DNA from 3 places in the Caldimonas hydrothermalis genome. Region 2 is predicted to be linked to each of the others. Evidence: riboswitches for the same ligand, from Rfam matches in the RefSeq annotation. Region 2 holds a riboswitch; each other region holds the start of a gene.
What was found. A riboswitch is a leader RNA that binds a small molecule or an ion and turns the genes downstream of it on or off. The one in region 2 is predicted to bind cobalamin.
Positions count from the first base shown of each region.

Region 1 (4,998 bases), on a different contig from region 2:
GAAGGCGGTGAGCACGCCCACGGGCAGTTGCATGGGGGCCAGCACGGTGCGAGCCAGGGTGTCGGCCAGCACCAGGAAGGCGCCGCCGGCCAGGGCGCAGGCGGGCAGCAGCACGCGCTGGTCATTGCCCACGAGCAGGCGCAGCGCGTGTGGCACCACCAGGCCCACGAAGCCGATGCTGCCCGCCACGGTGATGGCCAGGCCGGCGGCCACCGAGGCCAGCAGCACCACGCACAGGCGCAAGCGCCGCACGTTCACGCCCAGCGCATAGGCCGGGCCGTCGCCCAGCAGCATGAGGTTGAGGTCGCGCGCCAGCACGAGGGCCAGGGCCAGCAGCACGGCAGCGCCGGCCAGCGGCAGGCCCCAGCGGTCGGCGCCGTTGAGGTCGCCCAGCAGCCAGAAGATCATGCCGCGCAGCTGTGCCTCGGGCGCGATCGACAGGATGAAGGCCACGATGGCGCCAAAACCCGCGCCCACGATCACGCCCACCAGCAGCAGCTGCACGCTGGCGCGCGTGCTGTCGGCCTGGCGGCGGAAAGCCCGCGCGCCCAACAGGAAGACCAGCGCCGTGGCCACCAGCGCACCGATGGCCGCGCCCAGGTTGACCCAGGCCCAGGTGGCCCCCGCCCACAGCGCCAGCAGCGCGCCCACCGAGGCCCCGCTGGAGATGCCCAGCACATACGGGTCGGCCAGCGGGTTGCGCAGCAGGGTTTGCAGCAGCGCGCCGGCCAGCGCCAGCAGGGCGCCGCAGGCCAGGGCCGACAGCGCGCGCGGCAGGCGCAGATTCAGCACGATGTCCGCCCCGATGCCCTCGAGCCGGCCGGCCACGGCCGCCAGCACCTCGGCTGCGTCCAGCCGCTGGCTGCCCAGCCCCAGAGCGAGCATCAAGGCGAGGGCCACCCCGCCCAGCAGCACGGCATAGAACAGGGGCAGCGAGCGGACGAAGCGCATGGGCCTTCAGGCGCAGTGGCTCAGCGCGGCGACCAGCGCAGGCCGACGAACACCATGCGTCCGCCGGTGGCGTAGGTACGGGCCACCGCGTAGTCCTTGTCGCCCAGGTTGTCCACGCGGGCCAGCACGGTCCAGTCCTGCGCCAGGGTGCGGCTGGCATGCAGGCTCACGAGCCCGTAGCCGCCCAGGCGCACGGTGTTGGCCGCGTTGTCGAAGCGCTCACCGACCAGCTTCAGGTCGGCGCCCACGGTCCAGTCGCCGAGCGTGGCATCGGCGCCCAGTTGCGCATGGCGGCGGGCGCGGCGGGCCAGGAGGCGGTCGGTGTCGGCATTGAGCGGTTTCTGGAAGTCGACCGAGCCCCACAGGTTGACGGCGCCCAGGCGGTGCGCGCCCGAGAGGGTCACGCCTTTCAGGATCGCCTTGCCGGCGTTTTCGTAGCAGCCGAAGCTGCTGGCGCAGGGGCCGGGGGCACCGAAGTTGATGAGGTCCGTCACCTCGTTGCGGAAGACCACCACGCCGAACTGGCTGTTGCCCTGCGCGTAGCGCAGGCCGGCTTCCAGGTTGCGCGAGGACTCCGGCTTCAGGTCGGCCACGCCGTACTGGCTGAAGCGCTGGTAGAGCGTGGGGGCGCGGAAGGCCGTGCCCGCTGCAACGGTGGCCCGCCAGCCGGGTGCGAATGCGTAAGCATAGGAGGCGGCCCCTGTGGTCTTGCCTCCAAACTCGCTGTCGTCGTCGTGGCGGGCATTGAGCTGCACCGTGTGGCCGCGATCGCTCCAGCCGTAACCCAAGGCCAGCGCGTTTTGCGAGCGCGAGGCGTCCAGGGCCGGTGGGCCGGAGTTCTCCAGGCTGTCTTTGCGGCGCTCCAAAGCCGCGGTCAGGCGATGTGCGCCGATGCGGTATTCGTGATGCCACAGATAGCTGTCGACCTTGGTGTCGGTGAGATACGGCGAGGGGCGGGTGCGGTAACGGTCGCGCCCTTGGTTGGCGCTCAAGCGCATTCGATAGGCTGGCGACCACTGCGCCGACCATGTCAAGCCCAGGGTTTGAACGTCATACAAGGCACGGTCGTCGGCCGTGCTGGCAAAGCCGTCGTATTGGGAGTCGAGGTCGTTGACCAGCGCCGAGGCTTCCAGGCGATGCCCTTGGGCCACGGCCCAGCCCAGGCGGGCAGAGGCGGAGGTGCGTTCGTAGCCGTCGCGGTCGGCGAAGCCCACGCCCGGGCGGGTGTCGAAACCCTTGCTGTCTTCATGCCCTACGCTCAGGGCATAGTCGAGGGCACCGCTCTTGCCGTGCACGCCGATGTCGGCCTTGCGCGTACGGTGACTGCCCAAGCCTAGGCCAATGCTCGGCGTGGCAGGACCCTCGCCCTTGCGCGTGAAGATCTGCACCACGCCGGAGATGGCGTCCGATCCGTAAACGGCGGCGGCCGGTCCGCGCAGAATTTCGATGCGCTCGATCTGTTCCACCGGCAAGGCGTTCCAGCTGGCGCCCCCCGTGGACTGAGAATCGACGCGCACGCCGTCGATGAACACGGCCGTGAAGCGGTTGTCGCCGCCGCGCAAGAACAAGCTGGTATTGGCCGCCGGCCCGCCATTGCGCGAGAACTCCACGCCCGGCGTGCGCGAGAGCAGGTCCGCCACCGTGGTGGCGCCGCTGCGTTCGATGGTGTCTCGCTCGATCACGGACATGTCTGCGAGCACCTCGTCGAGCCTTTGCTCGACGCGCGTGGCCGTGACGATGACGGTGTCCAGTGTAGGGGCCTGCGCCAGCAGCGTTTGGGCAGCGGCAGCCAGCGGCGCAAGTGCGCAAGAAGGCGCAAGAATCCATCGCGCGCTGCGACGGAGGGGTCGGGCAAGAGACATGGTTGAAACGGCAATGATCGTTCCAGCCCACTTCCCCGCAGGCCAGAACCCATCGAGCGCGCGCACGCGCTCCCCTGTTGGCCGGTATCCGGGCTGACAGATCCACACCGATCACCTTCCCAGCCGCGACCCGAAGGACTCGGCCAGTGGTTGAGGATCGGCGCTGAGCGCACCCGAAGGCGTGCCCGTCTGCTTACCGTTGCGGGGGCAGCGCAGGTTGGCGTGCCGGCGGGGCCGACGGCGCTTCCTGCTTCCCGTTTAACTGCCCGGCGGGACCGCCGGGCGAGCACCAACATGGGGAATTGTAGTACGACGGATGCTGCGTCTTCATCGACGCCGCGCTGCCGTGCCGCGCAGCATCAGCACCACGCCGCCGAGCACGATGCCGGCGGCCAGCCACTCGGGGCCGGTGATGTGCTCGCCGGCCACCGTCACGCCCAGCACCATCGCGATCACCGGGTTGACGAAGGTGTAGCTCGATGCCAGCGCGGCGCTCGTGTTCGCCAGCAAGTACATGTAGGCGTTGAAGGCGATCAGCGAGCCGAACACCACCAGGTAGAACCACGCGCCCACCGCCAGCGGCTCGGGCGGCCAGGCGGGCGACTCGCCGGCAGCCCAGGCCAGCGCCATCAGCACGAGCCCGCCGCAGATCATCTCGCTGGCGAAACCCATCGCGCCCGGGGCCATCGGCAGGCTGCGCTGGCTGAGCACGCTGCCCAGCGACCAGGTGAGGCAGGCGATCGCAATCGCTGCCAGCCCCGCGGGGGAGGCCTGGAAGCCGGCGCCCTGGGTGAGCATCAGCACGCCGGCCAGGCCCACGGCGATGCCAGCCATCTCCAGGCGAGCGGGCACCACACGCCACAGCAGGTTGAGGGCCGCGATCATCAGCGGCACCACCGCGATGAAGGCCACCACCAGGCCCGAGCCCACGGTCTGCTCGGCATAGGCCGTGCCGCCCATGCCACCGCCCAGCATCAGGGTGCCCACCACCAGGGCATTGCGCCATTGGTGCGCGTTGGGCCAGGCCACGCCGCGCCAGCGCATCCAGGCGGCCAGCACCACGCCGGCCAACAGGAAGCGGGTGCCCATCTGGAAAAAAGGCGGGAAGCTGATCAGCGCATACTTGATGGCCAGGTAGGTGGAGCCCCAGACCAGCCAGGTGGCCGCGAGGCAGAGCATCACCATCGGGCTGAGCGCGGGGGCGGAGGGCAGCGAAGAGGTGGCGGTGGACATGAGCGTGTTGTCGTCAGGTGTTGAGCCGCTATGCTAGAAAAGCTTGAAGCGCCGATGAAGATGAATTCAACGGAGATGAAGCCAATCCACCGTGAATCTCAAAGAAGGAAGCTGCCTTGACTTTGAACCTGGAACTGGACCATCACGATACCCGCATCCTGGCCGAACTGCAGGCCGATGCCCGCCTGTCGATGGCCGAGCTGGGCCGGCGCGTGCACCTGAGTCAGCCGGCCGTCACCGAGCGCGTGCGCAAGCTGGAATCGGCCGGCGTCATCACCGGCTACCGCGCCAGTGTGAACCTCGCCAAACTGGGCTATGGCATCCGCGCCATCGTGCGGGTGGGGCGGGCCGAATACGCCCGGGTGGTGAAGCTCATCCAGCAGACGCCTGAGGTGATCAACGCCTACAACGTGACCGGCGAGGACAGTTGGATCCTGGAAATCGCGGTGATCGACGTCGCCCACCTCGATGCGGTGGTGACGAAGTTCTGCTTGCTCACGGAAACTTCCACCTCCATCATCCTCAACGCGGCGCGCGAGCACCAGCCCATGCTGCCGGCCCGGCCCGAGGACGTCAAACCGCCCATCAAGAAGATCGACAACGCATGAACTTCGAGACCTTCTCCACCTGCGATCTGTGCGACGAGCACAAGGCCGACACCGACGGCGCCTTCCGCGTGTTGCCGCCCGTGTTCCACAGCTACGGCGGCAAGGCCCGCTTTGCCGGCCCGGTGCGCACGGTGAAGTGCTATGAGGACAACACCGAGGTGAAAGCCTTGCTGGAAGGACCGGGCCACGGCCAGGTGCTGGTGGTGGACGGCGGCGCCTCGCTGGCCCGCGCGCTGGTGGGCGGCAACATCGCCGCCGCGGCGGCGAAGAACGGCTGGGCCGGTGTGGTGGTGAACGGCTGCGTGCGCGACCTGGCTGAGATTCGCACATGCGACGTCGGTATC
Region 1 covers NZ_JBWQXA010000012.1:15,642-20,639, reverse strand. The annotation lists gene AC1ECW_RS13975 (FecCD family ABC transporter permease) at 1-951, opposite strand, end outside; gene AC1ECW_RS13970 (TonB-dependent receptor domain-containing protein) at 972-2,813, opposite strand; cobalamin riboswitch at 2,876-3,122, opposite strand; gene AC1ECW_RS13965 (EamA family transporter) at 3,141-4,046, opposite strand; gene AC1ECW_RS13960 (Lrp/AsnC family transcriptional regulator) at 4,163-4,654, shown strand; gene rraA (ribonuclease E activity regulator RraA) at 4,651-4,998, shown strand, end outside.
Region 1: it holds a riboswitch for cobalamin, as region 2 does, so the genes downstream of both, AC1ECW_RS13970 (TonB-dependent receptor domain-containing protein) here and AC1ECW_RS12620 (acyl-CoA thioesterase) in region 2, are expected to answer to the same signal.

Region 2 (4,998 bases):
TTCTCGAAGCCGTCCTCGGCCACGTTGCCCACGAACATCGCCGGCTTGGCGGTGATCAGGCACAGCGGCTTGAGCACGGCCAGCTCTTCCTTGCTGAAGTCGATCGTGCGCACCGGCTGGCCCTCGTTCAGCGCGGCCTGGCACTTGCTCAGCACATCCACCAGGCGCTGAGCCTCCTTGTCGCCGCCGGCACGCGCCACCTTGGTGTAGCGCAGCAGGCTCTTTTCCACCGTGGCCAGGTCGGCCAGGCACAGTTCGGTCTGGATCACCTCGATGTCGGAGATGGGATCGACCCGGCCGGCCACATGGATGATGTTCTCGTCCTCGAAGCAGCGCACCACGTTGACGATGGCGTCGGTCTCACGGATGTGGCTGAGGAACTGGTTGCCCAGGCCCTCGCCCTTGGACGCGCCCGCCACCAGGCCGGCGATGTCCACGAACTCCACGATGGCCGGCACCACCCGTTCGGGCTTGACGATCTCGGCAAGCTTGGCCAGGCGCGGGTCGGGCAGCTCCACGATGCCCACATTGGGCTCGATGGTGCAGAAGGGGTAGTTCTCGGCGGCGATGCCGGCCTTGGTGAGGGCGTTGAAGAGCGTGGACTTGCCCACGTTGGGCAGGCCCACGATGCCGCATTTCAGGCTCATGGTGTCTCGGGCTCGGCGGGGTCAAACCTCGGATTTTACCGGGGCGTGGCAGACGTCCGGCAGCGCGCAGGCGACCGGACGGCGCACCACCACACGCCAGCCGGCCTGCAGCCCCCAGGGGGTGACTGGCCAGCAGTGGCGCACGCTGAGGGCGCGGATGAAGGGGTGTCCATGCGCACACAGCAGGGTGTGTACATCCGGGGCCTGCGCGATGGCTGTGTGCAACAACAAGCTGCCCAGACCGCGGCGGCGCAGTCGGGGATGCACCACCACGGCCAGTTCGCACACATGGGCCTGGGCGGTGTCGAACAGATGCAAGGCCGCCACCAGCCCCAGGTCATCCCCGGCCCACAAGCCCCAGGCACGTTGTTCGTTCCAAGGCAGGCGCTGGATCCACCCGCACAAGGCGTCGTCGTCGATGGCGTGGCCGAAGCGCGTGCGACGATCACGCCCGGGCAGCGCCAGCATCAGCAACTGCAAGGCGTGAGCGTGCGCCGGCTGCAGGGCTTGCAGCTCAAGTGTCGAGGGCCACATAGGTCATCGTCGCGGTGGTGCAGCGCCGCTGTTGCCCGGTGTCGGCCGACTCGATCCACATTTGCGCCTGAACCTGGATCGAGCGGCGCCCGGTGCGGCTGACCCAGGCGTGCACTTCGACGATGTCGCCCACATGGGCCGGGGCGTCGAAATCCACCCGCTCGCAGCCGGCCATCACCACCGTGCGCCGGCTGTGGCGTGTGGCGGCGACGAAACCGGCTTTGGCCATCCAGGCCATGGCCGGACCGCCGTGCAGGATGCCGCGGTGGTTCACATGGCTGGGAAAGACGATCTCGGCCACGGTACAGGCCTGGGCCGGTGGCTCGATGCTCGTGGCAGCGGGCACCGAGGCGGTCGCAGCACGCGCAGCGTGCGATGGGGGAAGCACCATCACGAAGCGCCCGCTCACGCAGGTGGCCCGATCGCCGCTGAGCAGATCTTCACGGACCAGCTCGGCTTCGATCCAGGCCGAGCGCTGGCCGATGTCGGTGACGCGCGCGTGCGCTTCGACGAGCTGACCGGCCGGGGCCGCGCAGGCAAAAGCCAGCTCGGTGATGCTGGCGGTCACCACGGGGCCGGACAAGGCCCGCGCGCCGACGATATAGGCCATCCGGTCCAGCATGGCCACGGCTGCGCCGCCGAACAGGGTGCCATGGTGGTTGGACTGGTCCGGCCACACCATGTCCACGGTGCGCAGGCTGGGCAGGGGCGGGGGCGTATCGTGCTTCGAGGCGGGCGAGGGCATGAGATGACGACTCCTTCACGGCAAGGGCAAGGCGTCGTCAAGGCCGGATGCAGCGGCAGACCCGGCGAGGGCAGGCTGGCATGCCGCCACCGTCAGGGTCGACCACGCGCCCAGATCAGGGACACCCCGCCCTGTTCACAGACACAGTGCTTCACGGCAGGTCTCCTGGCTCTCGGGTCATGGTTCGGGTCGGTCTTCCCAGCACGAGGCCAGTGACGTGTTGGACCGCGAACTCGCCGATCACAGTTGCGGGGGCAGCCACAGCGCAGGTCGCTTGCACGACCCTTCTGTCGTTCCCTTTTCATTCTTGCCGCGGGGCAAGAAACCGCGAAGCATTTTCACTTTACCTCAAGCCAGACACGGTGTGTGCTCGCGCAGCTCGCGCGCGGCGGCCACCATGTTTCGCAACGCGGGCAGCACTTCGTGCCACTGCCGGGTCTTCAGGCCGCAGTCGGGGTTGACCCACAACTGGCGGGGCGACAGATGCTGCGCCGCGCGGCGCAGCAAGGCCGCCATCTGCGCCGTGGACGGGATGTTGGGGCTGTGGATGTCGTACACCCCGGGGCCGATGCCGTTGGGGTAGGCGTGGCGCTCGAAGGCATCGAGCAGGTCCATGGCCGAGCGTGCGGTCTCGATCGTGATGACATCGGCGTCCAGGGCGGCGATGTGCTCGATGATGTCGTTGAACTCGCTGTAGCACATGTGGGTGTGGATCTGGGTGTGATCGGCCACGCCGTTGGCAGCCATCCGAAAGCACTGGCTCGCCCAGCGCAGGTAATCGGACTGGTCCTCGCGCCGCAAGGGCAGGCCTTCACGCAAGGCGGGTTCGTCGATCTGGATGATCGCGATGCCGGCGGCTTCGAGGTCCAGCACTTCTTGCCGCAAGGCCAGCGCCAGTTGGCGACAAGTCCGCTCCCGCGCCTGGTCATCGCGCACGAAGGACCAGTTCAGCAGGGTCACCGGGCCGGTGAGCATGCCCTTGACGGGGCGCTTGGTTCTTGATTGGGCGTAACGAGTCCAGTGCAGCGTCATCGGCGCCGGGCGTTGCACGTCGCCGTACAGAACGGGCGGCTTCACGCAGCGCGAGCCGTAGGACTGCACCCAGCCGTGCTCGGTGACGGCAAAGCCCTCGAGTTGCTCGGCGAAGTATTCCACCATGTCGTTGCGCTCGGCCTCGCCGTGGACGAGTACGTCCAGCCCCAGGTCCTCTTGTGCCCGGATGCAATGGTCGATCTCCTCTTGCATCGCCTGCTCGTACATGGCGGCGTCGATCAGACCTTCACGCAGGCGTTTGCGTTGCTGACGAATGGCGGGCGTCTGCGGAAACGAACCGATCGTCGTGGTGGGCCAGGCCGGCAGCCCCAGGCGCTGCTGCTGGACGGCGCTGCGCTGCGCGTAAGGGCTGCGCCGCTGGCCGAGCGTATCGTCCCACGCGGCCAGTGCCGCTTGCACCTCGGGACGATGCACGCCGGGGCTTTCGCGTCGCGATCGAAGCGCTCGTCGCTGCTGCTCGAGCAGCGGGGCCACGCTGTCTCGTCCCTCCTTGAGCGCGCGGGCCAGGATGTGCAGTTCCTGAAGCTTTTGTATCCCAAACGACAGCCACGAGCGCAACGGCTGTGGCAGGCGCGTCTCGGCATCCAGATCCACCGGCACATGCATCAAGGAGCACGAGGGCGCCAGCCACAAACGGTCTTGCAAACGCTCGGCCAGCGGCTCCAGCCAGTCCAAGGTGGCGTCCAGGTCGGTTTTCCAGACGTTGCGGCCGTCGATCACGCCCAGCGAGAGCACCTTGGTGGGCGGCACCAGGTTCAGTGCGGCGTCGATCTCGCCGCGCGCGCGCACGGCATCGAGATGCAAGCCGGCCACCGGCAGGTGGGCGGCCAGGTACAGGTTGTCGCGCAGCGCGCCGAAGTAGGTGGTCACCAGCAGTTGAACCGGCACGGCCTTGAGGGTGTGGTAGGCCAGGTTGAAGGCGTGACGCCAGCGCTCGTCCAAGTCTTGTACCAGCGCCGGCTCATCCATCTGCACCCAGGTGGCGCCGGCGCGGTGCAGGCGTTCGAGCCACTGTGCATAAACCGGCAGCAGCCTGGGCAGCAGGTCCAAGGGGTCGGAGCCGTCGCGCGCCTTGCCCAAGCGCAGCAAGCTCACCGGCCCGAGCAAGACGGGCTTGCCTCGCACCCCCAGGGCGCGGGCCTGTTCCCATTGCGCCTGCAGCCACGCATCGTCGAGCTGGAATTCGGTGTGGGCGTCGAACTCCGGCACGAGATAGTGGTAGTTCGTGTCGAACCATTTGGTCATCTCCGCAGCGGCTACCGGGTCGGCGCTGCAGTGGGCATGGGCGCGGCCGCGCGCGGCACGAAAGTACACCGACCATCGGTCGAGCCCGGCGGCCTGCGCGCGTGCCGGCAGGCATCCCAGCGCCGCGCAGGTGTCCAGCACATGGTCATACAGCGAAAAGTCGCCCACCGGGACCCAGTCGAGCCCGTTCTGAGCCGCCCAGTGCCGTTCACGCAATTGGGCGGCGGTGTGCAAGACGTGATCGACGGGGACCTCGCCACGCCAGTGGGCTTCGAGGGCGAATTTCAGTTCACGGCGCGCGCCGATGCGCGCGAATCCGAGGTTGTGGGTGGTGACCATGGGCATGGGCGTCCTCCGTCGGGATGGGGGTGTTTGTCGAGGACGCGATGCTGTCGCAGGCAACGAATGAAGTAAAATGATGATTTGTCAGATTTCAATCAAAACGGTTCATGATTGAGAGGATCCACCTCGCAATCGTCCGGGAGGTGGCGCGCCAAGGATCCTTGACCGCTGCCGCGCAGCACCTGTGCCTGACACAGTCGGCGCTCAGCCACACGATGCGCAAGCTCGAGCAGCGCGTGGGAACGCCGGTGTGGCGTCGGGAAGGCAAGCGCCTGGTGCCCACACAAGCCGGTCAGGAGTTGCTGCGCACGGCGCTGCGGGTGTTGCCGCAACTGGAACTGGCCGAGGATCGCTTGCGACAATACGCACGCGGCGAGCGCGGCACCTTGCGCATCGGGATGGAGTGCCATCCCTGCTACCAGTGGCTGCACC
Region 2 covers NZ_JBWQXA010000010.1:9,527-14,524, forward strand. The annotation lists gene ychF (redox-regulated ATPase YchF) at 1-647, opposite strand, end outside; gene AC1ECW_RS12615 (GNAT family N-acetyltransferase) at 669-1,181, opposite strand; gene AC1ECW_RS12620 (acyl-CoA thioesterase) at 1,162-1,926, opposite strand; cobalamin riboswitch at 2,065-2,271, opposite strand; gene metE (5-methyltetrahydropteroyltriglutamate--homocysteine S-methyltransferase) at 2,275-4,563, opposite strand; gene AC1ECW_RS12630 (LysR family transcriptional regulator) at 4,674-4,998, shown strand, end outside.

Region 3 (4,998 bases), on a different contig from region 2:
CGACCTGGACAGTGCCGTTTCGGCCTTCCAGGGCGGCGCTTTCGAATACCTGCCCAAGCCCTTTGACCTGCCCAAGGCGGTGGAGCTGATCCGCCGCGCAGTCGACGAGAGCCTGCGCGAGGAAGTGCGTGACGAGCGCCTGACGCAGATGCCCGAGATGCTGGGCCAGGCGCCGGCGATGCAGGACGTTTTTCGTGCCATCGGCCGCCTGAGCCAGAGCAACGTCACGGTGCTGATCACCGGCGAGAGCGGCTCGGGCAAGGAACTCGTCGCGCGCGCGCTGCACAAGCACAGCCCGCGCGCCAGCGGCCCCTTCGTCGCCATCAACACCGCGGCCATTCCCAAGGACCTGCTCGAGAGCGAACTCTTCGGCCACGAGCGTGGCGCCTTCACCGGCGCGCAGACGACACGGCGCGGCCGCTTCGAGCAGGCCGACGGCGGCACGCTTTTCCTCGACGAGATCGGCGACATGCCTTTCGATCTGCAGACGCGCCTGCTGCGCGTGCTCAGCGACGGGCAGTTCTACCGGGTGGGTGGCCACAACCCGCTGCGCAGCAATGTGCGTGTGATCGCCGCCACACACCAGAACCTGGAGGAGCGCGTCCGGCAGGGGGTGTTCCGCGAGGACCTCTTCCATCGCCTCAACGTCATCCGCCTGCGACTGCCGCCGCTGCGCGAGCGGCGCGAGGACATCCCCACGCTGGCGCGCTACTTCCTGCAAAAGAGCGCCAAGGAACTGGGCGTGGAAGCCAAGCGCATCTCCGATTCGGCGCTGGAGCGGCTGATGGCCTTTGACTTTCCCGGCAACGTGCGTCAGCTCGAGAACGTCTGCCACTGGCTGACTGTGATGGCGCCGGCCCAAGTCATCGAGGACAAGGACCTGCCGCCCGAACTGCTGGGTGAGGCCACGCTCTCGCCCAAGCCGCCGGTGTCGGTGCTGCCTGCGCAGCCGAGCGCGGCGGCGACGGCCGTGGCGCCCTCCGCCGGCCAGGCCGAGCCTGCGGCGCAGCCGGCAGACTGCGCCGGCGGGCCGGTGCAGGCCGCCGGTGACTGGCTGCGGGATCTGGAGCGCGAGGCGCGGGAGCTGCTCGCCTCCGGGCAGCCCGACGTGTGGGACACCCTGACCCGCCGCTTCGAGGCCCGGCTCATCCACACGGCACTGGCGCTCACCCGCGGTCGTCGCATCGAAGCCGCGCAGAAACTGGGCATCGGGCGCAACACCATCACCCGCAAAATCCAGGAGCTGGGGCTCGACGATTGAGGCTGGCGCCCGGCCTCCTCAGGCGATCACGGCCACCACCGGCGCATGGTCGCTGGGGCGCTCGTTCTTGCGCGGGGCCTTGTCGATGGTGCAGGCCGTCACCGAGGGTTTCAACGCCTCGCTCACCAGGATGTGGTCGATGCGCAGCCCCTGGTTCTTGCGGAAGGCCAGGTTGCGGTAGTCCCACCAGGACCAGCTCTTGGGCGGCTGCTCGAAAAGCCGGAAGGCATCGTACAGGCCCAGCGCCAGCAGTTGACGAAACTGCTCGCGTTCCTCGGGCGTGCAGTGGATCTGCCCGGCCCAGGCGATGGGGTCGTACACATCGCGGTCTTCGGGGGCGATGTTGTAGTCGCCCATCAGCACCAGCTTCGGGTGGCGGGCCAGTTCTTCACGCACCCAGTCGCGCAGCGAGCGCATCCACTGCATCTTGTATTCGAACTTGTCGGTGCCCGGCGCCTGACCGTTCGGGAAATAGGCCCCGATGACGCGCAGATCGCCCACCGTGCCGGCGATCACGCGGGCCTGCTCGTCGGCAAAACCCGGGATGTTGCGCACCACGTCCTCGGCGGGCGTCTTGCTCAGCAGCGCCACGCCGTTGTAGGTCTTCTGGCCGAACCACTGCGCCGCATAGCCGGCCTGCGCAAACTGCGCGTGCGGGAACTTGTCGTCGGTGAGCTTGGTTTCCTGCAGCACCACCACCTCGGGCTGGTGCTGGCCCAGCCAGTCCAGCACCTGGGGCAGGCGCACGGCCAGGGAGTTGACGTTCCAGGTGGCGAGTTGCATCGGGGCACCGAGTGAGGGACGCGGGACGCCGAGTGTAGACGCTGCGCACCGGGCCGATGATCGAGCCCATGAGATCGTCCACGAAGGCGGTCTTGCCGCAGGCCAGTAGCACCGGCTCGCGGTGAGGGTCGAAAAAGCAGCCTGGCTACCAGACGGGCGCAAACCCGCCTTTGGCTGGCCAAAACGATCGAGGGCCTGTGGCCCCGGATCGCCCCACGATGACCGGCGTGGCGGCCCTGCAAGCGGCAGGGCGATGACTTGACCGCAGTATAAACACAAATGAGAATCGTTTGCAAATAAATCGTCGATCCCACGATGGCAAACGGACGCCCCGGCAGCTTCGGGGCTGGATGAACGGGAGAGTCAGCCATGGTCGAAGTGGGAACGTTGGCACAGGAGCATCGCGCCTTGGTTGCCCTGTATGGGCAGGTGCAAGCGCGTTGCAGCGCGCAATTGCGGGAGCAGGCCTGGCGGATCGATCACCTGGAGGCTGAGGTGATGCGCCTGCGCGCGGCGGTGATCGTGCAGCAAACGGCGCTGGCGATGGCGCGCGAAGACCGTCGTGTGCTGGAGGCCGCGCTGCCGGGCTTGCCGCGGCGCATGGAACTGAGCCGTCGCATCGAAGCGCTGGTCGAGCGCGTGCAGGTCTTGTTGCGCGAACGCTCGCACGGGCCCTGGGTGGTCGTCGATCGACCTGGCCCGGGCTGATAGGATGTGAAGGTTGGTGCTCGCAGTGCGGTTCACGCGCTGCAGTTCAACGGGAAGCTGGGGGACGCCGGCCTGCGCGGGCCGTGTCTAACCAGCGCTGCCCCCGCAACGGTAAGTGGACGGAGGATGCGTCTTCGCAGGACGCGCTCCCGCTTTCATCTTGCAGGCCACTGGTGATGGGTTGTCGGCATCCCCGGGAAGGCGATGAAGGTCGTTTCCACCAGCCCGGATACCGGCCAACAAGGTGGCCCGGCGTGATTGCCAGGCCGTGAGGCTCGTGCACCGTCGGGGAAGGCGGTGAGAGCGTTTCTCATCGCAAACGGTCATGTTCAAGTCGTTCTCGTGCGCGAGCTTCGTGCCGCGCCTGTGCGCCTGCCTGTGGGTGGGCGCTGGGTCTGTTCTCACGTCCGTGGCCTGGGCTCACGGGAGCCACAGCCACGGCCACGGTGCGGTGCGGCTGGTGGTGGAGGGCAGCACCCTCACCGCAGTCTTCGACGTGCCGCTGGAGAGCTTGCTGGGCTACGACTACCCGCCCCAGGGGGCAGACCAGGAGCGGGTGTGGAGCGAGCTCAAGACACGGCTGCAGGACCCTTTGAATTTCCTGCAGCCTGCTGCCGATGCCCGGTGCCAGGTGGTCGGCCACGAGGCCACCCCCGATCCGGCGGCGGCCGATCCGAACGCTGACATCCCCAACATCGTCTACCGTGCCGAGTTCCGCTGCGACCGGCCCGAAGCGCTCAACGCGGTGTCCTTCACCGCGTTTCGCGACCACCCCGGCCTGAAACAGTTGCGCGTGCAGCTTGCCTCGCCCAAGGGCCGCAAGACCGTCACGGTGCGCCCACGCTTCCCGGCGCTGACGTTTTGAGGCGACCATGCTCGAACTGGGTTTCCTGCAGATCGTGCAGTGGCTGCTGACGCCGGTCCTCGTGCTGCTGGCCTGCGCGTTTGCCTATGCCTTGTGGATGGCGGGCGTTGTCGCGGTCGAGGCCTGGCAACGACGTTCGCCGGGTTTCTCGTTGCTGCGCGGGGCCGACACCCTGACGCTGGACGAACTGGAGCTTCAGGCCCTGGCCCGCATGGAGCCGCTGCGCCTGCTCAGCCGCGTCACTCCCATGCTGGGGCTGATCGCCACGATGATCCCGCTGGGCCCGGCCTTGCAGGGCGTGGCCAGCGGCCAGGGGCACGCGGCGCTGTCGGTGTTCAGCGGTGCCTTCGCCGGCGTGGTGCTGGCCCTCACGGCCGCCTGCCTGGGCCTGGTGCTGTACTCGGTGCGCAGGCGCTGGCTGCTGGCCGAGCTGCTGGCGGTGAAGCGGGCGCGGGGAGCGTCGGCATGAGCCTGCGCTTTCTCAAGGTCTTCGACGAGGACGACGACGACCCGATGCTCTCGGCCATCAACCTCGTGGATGTCTTCCTGGTGCTGGTGGTGGGTTTGCTGATCGCCGTGAGCATGGCACGCCAGGGCGGGGCTGTGGCGGTGGGCGACGGGGCCCCGGAGATCGTGGTGCGCGAGCAGGGCCGGGAGGTGCGCTACCGCGGCAGCGGCTCGGTCGGCGAAGGCGAGGGCGTGCGCGCCGGTGTGGCCTACCGGCTGCGCGATGGCAGCATCGTCTATGTGCCCGAAGCCGCGTCTGCCCCGAGCGCGGAGCCGCCCCAATGAGTGGATGGCGGGCCTGGCTGCCCGTGGTGGCGCTGCTGATGCTGGCCTCAGGCGGCGGATTCGGCGGTGTGGCACAGGCGCGCACCCTGCTGTGGGTCACGGTGGATGTGACGCCGGCGTCCCGCACCGCGCAGGTCGAGCGTGTCGCGGCCGAACGGGGCTGGCAGGTGCAGCATCTGGACCATCCCTTGCAGGATCCACCCGCGGGCCAGGCCGCGCAGCGTCAGGCGATGGCCGAGGGGCTGGCGCGTGCGGACCTGGTGTGGATCGACGCCCCGCACCCCACGGTGGTGACGCGGCTGCAGCGCCAGTTCGGCGAGCTGTTCGAGGCCCATGCACGCCAGCGACCGGGCAGCCTGGTGTGGATCGTCCCGGCGGATGCGTCGGCGGGCACGCCGGCGGCCGACGACGTGGCCGCACGCATGGCGGCTTATCTGCGTGCCGGGGGGGCGGCAAACCTGCGCCATGCCCTGCGGCTGGGCGAGACCTGGCTGACATCGGGCCGCTCGGGCGCAGCAGTGGCAGCCATGGACTGGCCCGCGCCGCAGACTTGGCCGTTGCGCGCGCTTTACCACCCGCAGGCCCCGGG
Region 3 covers NZ_JBWQXA010000003.1:28,063-33,060, forward strand. The annotation lists gene ntrC (nitrogen regulation protein NR(I)) at 1-1,261, shown strand, start outside; gene AC1ECW_RS05150 (exodeoxyribonuclease III) at 1,280-2,044, opposite strand; gene AC1ECW_RS05155 (hypothetical protein) at 2,414-2,752, shown strand; cobalamin riboswitch at 2,750-3,007, shown strand; gene AC1ECW_RS05160 (ZrgA family zinc uptake protein) at 3,078-3,617, shown strand; gene AC1ECW_RS05165 (hypothetical protein) at 3,625-4,086, shown strand; gene AC1ECW_RS05170 (DUF2149 domain-containing protein) at 4,083-4,409, shown strand; gene cobN (cobaltochelatase subunit CobN) at 4,406-4,998, shown strand, end outside.
Region 3: it holds a riboswitch for cobalamin, as region 2 does, so the genes downstream of both, AC1ECW_RS05160 (ZrgA family zinc uptake protein) here and AC1ECW_RS12620 (acyl-CoA thioesterase) in region 2, are expected to answer to the same signal.